2 linked regions of the Variovorax terrae genome follow. The protein of the gene in region 2 binds, or shares a complex with, the protein of the main gene of each other region. Links are inferred from orthologs where the notes say so. Each region holds a gene or a part of one and is shown on either strand. Other genes may lie near its edges.

What was found. The genes of interacting proteins can lie anywhere in the genome.
Region 1: the proteins of sbcB (region 2) and ssb are in contact, whole or in part, in a crystal structure (PDB 3C94), measured with the Escherichia coli proteins. The link is inferred for Variovorax terrae from one-to-one orthologs.

Annotation. Positions count from the first base shown.
Region 1 is NZ_JALGBI010000003.1:549,304-552,667, reverse strand. Bases 413-3,364 are described here. They hold ssb (single-stranded DNA-binding protein), read right to left. Parts: upstream 2,162-3,364; coding sequence 1,664-2,161; downstream 413-1,663. Other genes in these bases: MMF98_RS21965 (MFS transporter), read right to left, coding at 2,188-3,364; MMF98_RS21975 (aconitase X swivel domain-containing protein), read left to right, coding at 1,043-1,447; MMF98_RS21980 (aconitase X), read left to right, coding at 413-1,046. Also shown: more of MMF98_RS21980, read left to right, coding at 1-412. UniProt on the Escherichia coli protein: Plays an important role in DNA replication, recombination and repair. Binds to ssDNA and to an array of partner proteins to recruit them to their sites of action during DNA metabolism. Acts as a sliding platform that migrates on DNA via reptation.
Region 2 is NZ_JALGBI010000001.1:1,940,039-1,943,833, forward strand. Bases 420-3,320 are described here. They hold sbcB (exodeoxyribonuclease I), read right to left. Parts: upstream 2,643-3,320; coding sequence 1,197-2,642; downstream 420-1,196. Other genes in these bases: MMF98_RS09160 (NAD-dependent protein deacetylase), read right to left, coding at 420-1,151; MMF98_RS09170 (serine hydrolase domain-containing protein), read left to right, coding at 2,766-3,320. Outside these bases: MMF98_RS09155 (CDGSH iron-sulfur domain-containing protein), read left to right, coding at 1-175; more of MMF98_RS09160, read right to left, coding at 315-419; more of MMF98_RS09170, read left to right, coding at 3,321-3,795. UniProt on the Escherichia coli protein: Degrades single-stranded DNA (ssDNA) in a highly processive manner.

The DNA of each region.
Region 1 (3,364 bases), on a different replicon or contig from region 2:
AGAAGCACGCCAGATGCTCCGTGCCGACGTCGAGCAACGCGCAGTGCATGCATTTTCACGACGACGCACGGCTTCGCCAGGACGAGGACGAAGCCGACAAGGAGCGCGAGATCCTGGCCCGCTACAAGACCATGCGCATCGCCACCACGGACTCATGCATTCCCTACCAGCAGGTCTATCAGCCCAAGCTGGGCGAGCACGTGGCGTGGGGCGACACCGGCACGGTTATCTATGCGAACTCCGTGCTAGGCGCGCGCACCAACTTCGAGGCAGGCAAGGCGAGCTTTGCCGCGGCATTGACCGGGCGCACCCCCGAGTACGGGTTCCACCTGGACGACGCGCGCGCCGGCTCGATTCTGGTCAGCCTTCAAGCCTCGATGACCGATTTCGCGGACTGGGGTGCGCTCGGAAAAATCGTTGGCCACCCGCACCAGGACTATTTCGCCGTACCTGTCTTCGACGAATTCAAGCGCATGCCGTCGTCGGACGAGCTGAAGCACCTCGGAGCCTCGCTGGCGAGCTATGGCTCGATGGCCATGTTCCACATGGTCGGCGTGACACCGGAAGCACAGACCCGGGAGATGGCCTTCCGGTCCAAGGCGCCGCAGCACACCATGGTCGTTACGGACCGGGACATTCAGGCGGTCTACGATGCCTACCGGTACCAGGACTCGGCGTCCAACATCGTCGTCTTCTCGGGGCCACAGCTGTCTCTCTTCGAGATGCAGGGGCTTGCCGAGCTGTTCGAAGGGCGCACGGTGGCGCCTGGCATGGCCGCAGTGGTGACCACCAACCACATGGTCTACTGCGACGCCAAGCGCCTCGGCTATGTGCAGACGCTGGAGAACGCAGGCGTCACGATTCTGCAAGGCGTGTGCTTCTACATCCTGCAGCGACTGTCCAAGATTCGCGAGGAGAACGGATGGACCAACCTGATCTCCAATTCGGGGAAACTGGTCAACACCATCACAGCCCATCGATTCAATACCGTCTTGCGCCGCACACGCGAGTGCGTGGACATCGCCTGCACGGGGAGACTGGCATGATACGAATCAACGTGAAGCGCGCATGGGGCCTGCCGGTGAGCGGGCGTGCGCTGGTCATGCGCGAGGGCTTCAGTCCGCGCTACGACCTGGACCGCTGGACCGGCGTCATCTCTCGCATTGGCCATAGTGCCGAGGGTGAGTCCATCCGGGACCGAGTGCTCATCATCCCGACGACGAAGGGTGGCGTCGCCGGCGGATGGGCTTTCCTGGACCTGCTGAACAAGGGAATCGCCCCGAAAGCCCTGGTCTTCGGCAAGCTCAATCCTGTCATGGTGCAAGGAGCGGTGCTCGCGCGCATGCCGGTCATGGAAGGCTGGGATCAGAATATTCTGGAGATGGTCCAGACCGGCGATTCGATTCATCTCGATCCCGCAGCGAAGAGCATCACCGTTCACGCTTGAGACGATCGAGTTGTTCTTGCTGGTCTTCGGTGCCTTCGCCGGGCACGTTTCGCATGAGAGGCCGTCCTGGAGCCTGCTGCCCCATCACCCTCCGGGGCGCTGCTTTGGCCCCCCTTGCGGGGGCGGCGGTGCAGGGAAGGCACATAGAGGGGGATGCCCCTCTATCTCCGCCAAAAAAACTGTTGCAGGCCTCTGCCCGCAAAAAGTCTTTTCCACTCAGAACGGAATGTCGTCGTCCATGTCGTCAAACCCGCTCGACGACTTGGCCGGGGCCTGACGCGGCGCAGGAGCCGGCGCCGGGGCGCGCGGGGCGGGAGCGGCGCGGCGCGGCGGCGCGCCACCGCCCTCATCGTCGCCACCCGAGGGGCCGCCCATGCCTTCGCGGCCGCCCAGCAATTGCAGCTCGGTGGCGATGATGTCCACGGTGTTCTTCTCGATGCCGTCCTGGCCGGTGTACTTGCCGTATTTCAGGCGGCCTTCGACGTAGATCGGGCGGCCCTTCTTGACGTATTCGCCGGCAATCTCGGCCAGGCGGTCATAGAAAGTAACGCGGTGCCACTGCGTGTCTTCCACCGTTTCGCCGGTGTTCTTGTCCTTGCGGCGGCTGGAAGTGGCCACGCTCACATTGGCCACCGCCTGCCCGGACGGCAGATAGCGGATTTCGGGGTCGCGGCCGCAGTTGCCGACGAGAATGACTTTGTTGACGGATGCCATGTGATTTCCTCCGGAAGGGGTAACGATTATGTAGCCAACGAACGGCCGGCCGGGCCGGCGGCCGCGGTCCGGGCCGAGGCCTGCATCGGCCAGGCGACCAGCAGCCACAGCAGCATCAGGCCGGCGCAGGCGGCGAACAGGCCCTGCGGCCCGGTGTTCTTGACGAGCCAGCCCCCGGCCACGCCGCCGGCAAAGAAGCCGAGCGACTGCAGGGTGTTGTAGACGCCCAGCGCCGCGCCGCGCGCATGCGGCGGCGCCACGCGCGAAGCCATGCTGGGCTGGCTCGCCTCCAGCACGTTGAAGCCGCAGAAAAACACGAACAGCAGGGCGGCCAACCCCGCCACGCCCGGCGTGCCGGATGCCATCAGCAGCAGGCCCAGTTGCACCAGCAGCACCAGGCCGACGGCTCCCAGGAACACGGCCCGCAGGTAGCCCCGGCGCTCGAGCGGAAACAGCGTCATGCCCATCACCACGAACGAGGCCAGCACCGCGGGCAGGTAGACCCACCAGTGGTGCTCCTTGGGCAGGCCGGCCTGCACCAGCAGCGCCGGGATGGCCACCCACATGGCCAGCTGCACCGCATGCAGCACGAAGACGCCGAAATCGAGCCGCAGCAGCGCGGCATGCGTGAGCACCTCAGCCAGCCGGCCGCGCGGCTGGTTCCTGTGCTGCACCGGCTCGGCCGGCGTCCACCAGGCCACGATGGCCACGCCGGCCAGCGCCAGCGCGCCGGTCACCGCGAACAGCCCGGCCAGCCCGATCCGGGCCGACAGCAGCGGCGCCAGCACCAGCGACACGGCAAACATCAGCCCGATGCTGGCGCCCACCAGGGCCATGGCCTTGGTGCGGACTTCGTCGCGCGTCTGGTCGGCCAGCAGCGCGGTGACGGCGGCCGACACCGCGCCCGCGCCCTGCAGCGCACGGCCGACGATGAGCCAGGCCAGGCTGCCGGCCAGGGCCGCCATGAAGCTGCCGGCGGCGAACACCAGCAAACCCAGCACGATGACGCGCTTGCGGCCCCAGCGATCGGAGGCCATGCCGAACGGGATCTGCAAGAAGCCCTGCGTCAGGCCGTAGATGCCCATGGCCAGGCCGATCAGGGCCGGATCGTCGCCCCCGGGGTATTTGCGGGCTTCCAGCGCGAACACCGGCAGCACCAGGAACAGGCCCAGCATGCGCAGGGCAAAAATGGCCGCCAGCGAG
Region 2 (3,795 bases):
GGCCGAGCAGTGCAGCGGGCCGCTGTGGCTGCGCGGCGGCATCGCCGTGGTGTCGTCCGACGGCTTTGCCTACGAGGTGCGCAACCGGGTCACGCTGTGCCGCTGCGGGCAGTCGAACAACAAGCCGTTCTGCGACGGCACCCACGCTGCCGTCAAGTTCAACGCACGCGATTGAGGCCGCGAGGCCCGGCGCGGTGGGCCCAACCGGGCCGGCGCGGGCATCCAGCGCCGTTTTTCAAGGGAAATCGGCTTCATGTCCTTGTCCCGAGGACATTTCATGCTATTCATTTCATAGCACTTAGGATGAGCACCCGTCAGGCCTGCAGCCGCCCGGCCAGGGCCTCCAGGGTCTGGCCCACGTCGTGCCCGACCTTGAGCGCGAACAGATCGTCGGCCCGCGTGCGCCCGAGGTTGACCACGGCCGCGGGCTTGCCCGCCGCCGCCGCGGCCTGGACGAAGCGCAGGCCCGAATAGACCATGAGCGAGGAGCCGGCCACCAGCAGCGCATCGGCCTGCGCCAAGGCCGCCAGCGCGGCCGCCACCCGCTCGCGCGGCACGTTCTCGCCGAAGAACACCACGTCGGGCTTGAGCAGGCCGGTGCCGCAATCGGGGCAAGCCGGCACCTCGAAGGCCGAGAAATCGAGGCCGTCGAGATCGGCGTCGCCGTCGGGCGCTGCGCGCGCCTGCAGCGCCGCCCAGGCCGGGTTGCGGTGCAGCAGCTCCTGCTGGAGCTGCGCGCGCGGCTGGCGGGCGCCGCAGTCCATGCAGCGCACCGTGTCCACGCGGCCATGCAGATCGACCACCTGGCGGCTGCCGGCAGCGCCATGCAGGCCGTCCACGTTCTGCGTCAGCAGCAGCTCGACGCGGCCAGCGGCCTCCAGCCGGGCCAGCGCGCGGTGCGCCGGCCCGGGCCGGGCCTGCCCCATTACGCGCCAGCCGATCAGGCTGCGTGCCCAGTAGCGCCGGCGCGTGGCCTCGTCGCCCATGAAGGCCTGGAAGGTCACGGGCGGCGGCCGCTTCCAGTCGCCGTTGCGGTCCCGGTAGTCGGGAATACCCGAGGCCGTGCTGCAGCCGGCGCCGGTCAGCACGAACAGGCGCGGGTGGCGGGTGGCAAAACCCACCAGGGCATCGAGGGAAGGATCGTCGTTCATCGTGGCACGCGGGCCGCCGCCTGGGCGGCGCATCGGGTCTTGAGCTTACTGCGCCGGGGCGATGCTCTCCGCATAGTCGTACAGCGCTCCCAGCAAGGCCTCACCACGCTCGTCGGCCTGCGCGCCCAGCTCGTCCAGCCGGGCGAACAGCGCATCGAAGCTGAGCGCGCCGCCCTCGCCTTCGAGCAGCCGCGCCGCGCGGTGCGCCTCCCAGCGCGCCTGCTCGTCGGGCGTGAGCGTGTCGGGAAAGTTGCGCGCGCGGTAGCGGAATACCAGCTCTTCCAGCCGGCCGTCGTCGAAGCTGCTGCGGGCCTCGGCCAGCGCCGCGGGCGCCAGGCTGCGCAGATGGTTCAGGCGGCGGCGGTCGCCGTTGCCGACGAAGCCGCCGTACAGGTCCTCGTCCACATCGGGCCGGCCCGGCGCTTCGGGGCGGCGGAACACCTCGGGCCAGATCGCGCTCATGTCGGGCAGCGCGGCGGCGGCCTCGGCATGCACCATCGCCTGATCGAGGTCGATGCCCCAGCGCCCGGCCAGGGCCGGCGTCAGCGTGCGCAGGTTGCCGATGACCATGGGCGACTTGTTGAGGTGCACGGTCTTGACGGGCAGGCGCGTCACGCCCTCGGGCAGTTCGTCGGCGCGGCTGAACAGCCGGGTGCGCAGGGTCGCGGTGTCGAGCAGCGCCAGTTCGCGCGGGTCGTGCGCCAGGTCCCAGGCGATCAGCTCGTTGCGGTTGGTGGGGTGGCTGGCCAGCGGCCACATCACGGCCAGGCAGCCGCGCTCGGGCGGGAACATGCCCGAGATGTGCAGGAACGGCCGCGCCGTCAGCGCGGTGGCCGGCAGGCCAAGCTCCTGCGCCACGCGGTCCTTCTTGTGCAGCGCCAGGCAGAAGTCGAACAGGCGCGGCTGCCGCGTGCGGATCAGCCGCGCCAGCGCGATGGTGGCGCGCACGTCCGAGAGCGCGTCGTGCGCGGCCTCGTGCAGCAGGCCGTTGGCCGCGCTCAGGTGCTCGAGCTTGAAGCTGGGCTTGCCGTCGGGGTGGCGCGGCCATTCGATGCCCTCGGGGCGCAGTGCGTAGGCCGTGCGCACCACGTCCAGCAGGTCCCAGCGGCCGCAGTCGTTCTGCCATTCGCGCGCATAGGGATCGATCAGGTTGCGCCAGAACATGAAGCGCGTGATCTCGTCGTCGAAGCGGATGGTGTTGTAGCCCACGCCGATGGTGCCGGGCGCGGCCAGTTCCTGCTCGATGCGCGCGGCGAATGCATGCTCGGGCACGCCGCGCTCCAGGCACAACTGCGGCGTGATGCCGGTGATCAGGCAGGCCTCGGGCTCGGGCAGGAAATCGTTGGCGGGCCGGCAGTACAGCATGATCGGCTCGCCGATCTCGTTGAGTTCGGCATCGGTGCGGATGGCCGCGAACTGCGCAGGCCGGTCGCGGCGCACGTTGGCGCCGAAGGTCTCGTAGTCGTGCCAGAGAAAGGTGTGAGAAGGCATTCGGGGGACGTTTGCTTGAAAGGAAGAACCAGCGCGGCCAACCGCACAAGCTGCGAGAATACCCGCCCGCGGCCCCTGCCGCGTGCCCTCGGAACAAGAACCGGCAAAAGAAAGGCAATCCCCATGGAGTCCTGGCTGAAGGCCGCCCTCGACTATCTCCCGCGCTGGCTCGAGTTCCAGCTGCGGGCCTTCGAGCGCCCCGGGGTCGCGCTGGCGATCTGCCACCGGCAGCGCGTCGTGCTCGACCTGGCGCTGGGGCACGCGGACGCGCTGCGCCGCACGCCGCTGACCACGGGGCACCGCTTTCGCATCGCCTCGCATTCCAAGAGCTTCACCGCCGCCGGCCTCCTGAAGCTGCGCGAGCAGGGCCGGCTGCAGCTTGACGACGCCGTGGGCCGGCATGTCGGCGGCCTGCACCCCGTGCTGGCCCGCGCCACGCTGGCGCAACTGCTCTCGCACAGCGCCGGCGTGACCCGCGACGGGCCGGACGCGGGCCAGTTCCAGGACCGGCGGCCGTTCCTGGACGCTGCCACGCTGATGCAGCAGCTCGCCGAGCCGCCGGCGATCGAGGCCAACACCCGCCACAAGTATTCGAACCACGGCTTCGCCCTGCTCGGGCAAGTCATCGAAGCGGTCACCGGCATGCGCTATGCCGACTGGATGCAGCGCGAGATCCTCGACGCCGCAGGCCTGGCCCACACCGACCCCGATGCCGGGCCGAACCCGCGCTTTCCGCTGGCCCGCGGGCACTCGGGCCAGTTGCTGCTGGGCCGGCGCGTGGTGGTGCCCGGCGACCAGGCCACGAACGCGATCGCCCCGGCCGGCGGCTTCGTGAGCACGGCGGCCGACGTGGCCCGCTTCTACGCCCAGCTGATGCCCACGGCCGCCCGCAGCGTCCTGAGCGTGCCGAGCCGGCGCGAGATGCAGCGCCGGCACTGGCCGGTGCCGCACAGCAGCACGCCGGGCTGGTATGGCTTCGGACTGATGCTGGGCAGCTACCAGGGCTGGGACTGGTTCGGGCACACCGGCGGCCTGCAGGGCTTCGTCTCGCGCAGTTGCGCCGTGCCCGGGCAGGAGCTGTCGGTCTCGGTGCTGACCAACTCGAACGACGGGCTGTCCTGGCCCTGGGTGGACGGCGTGCTGCAGATCCTGC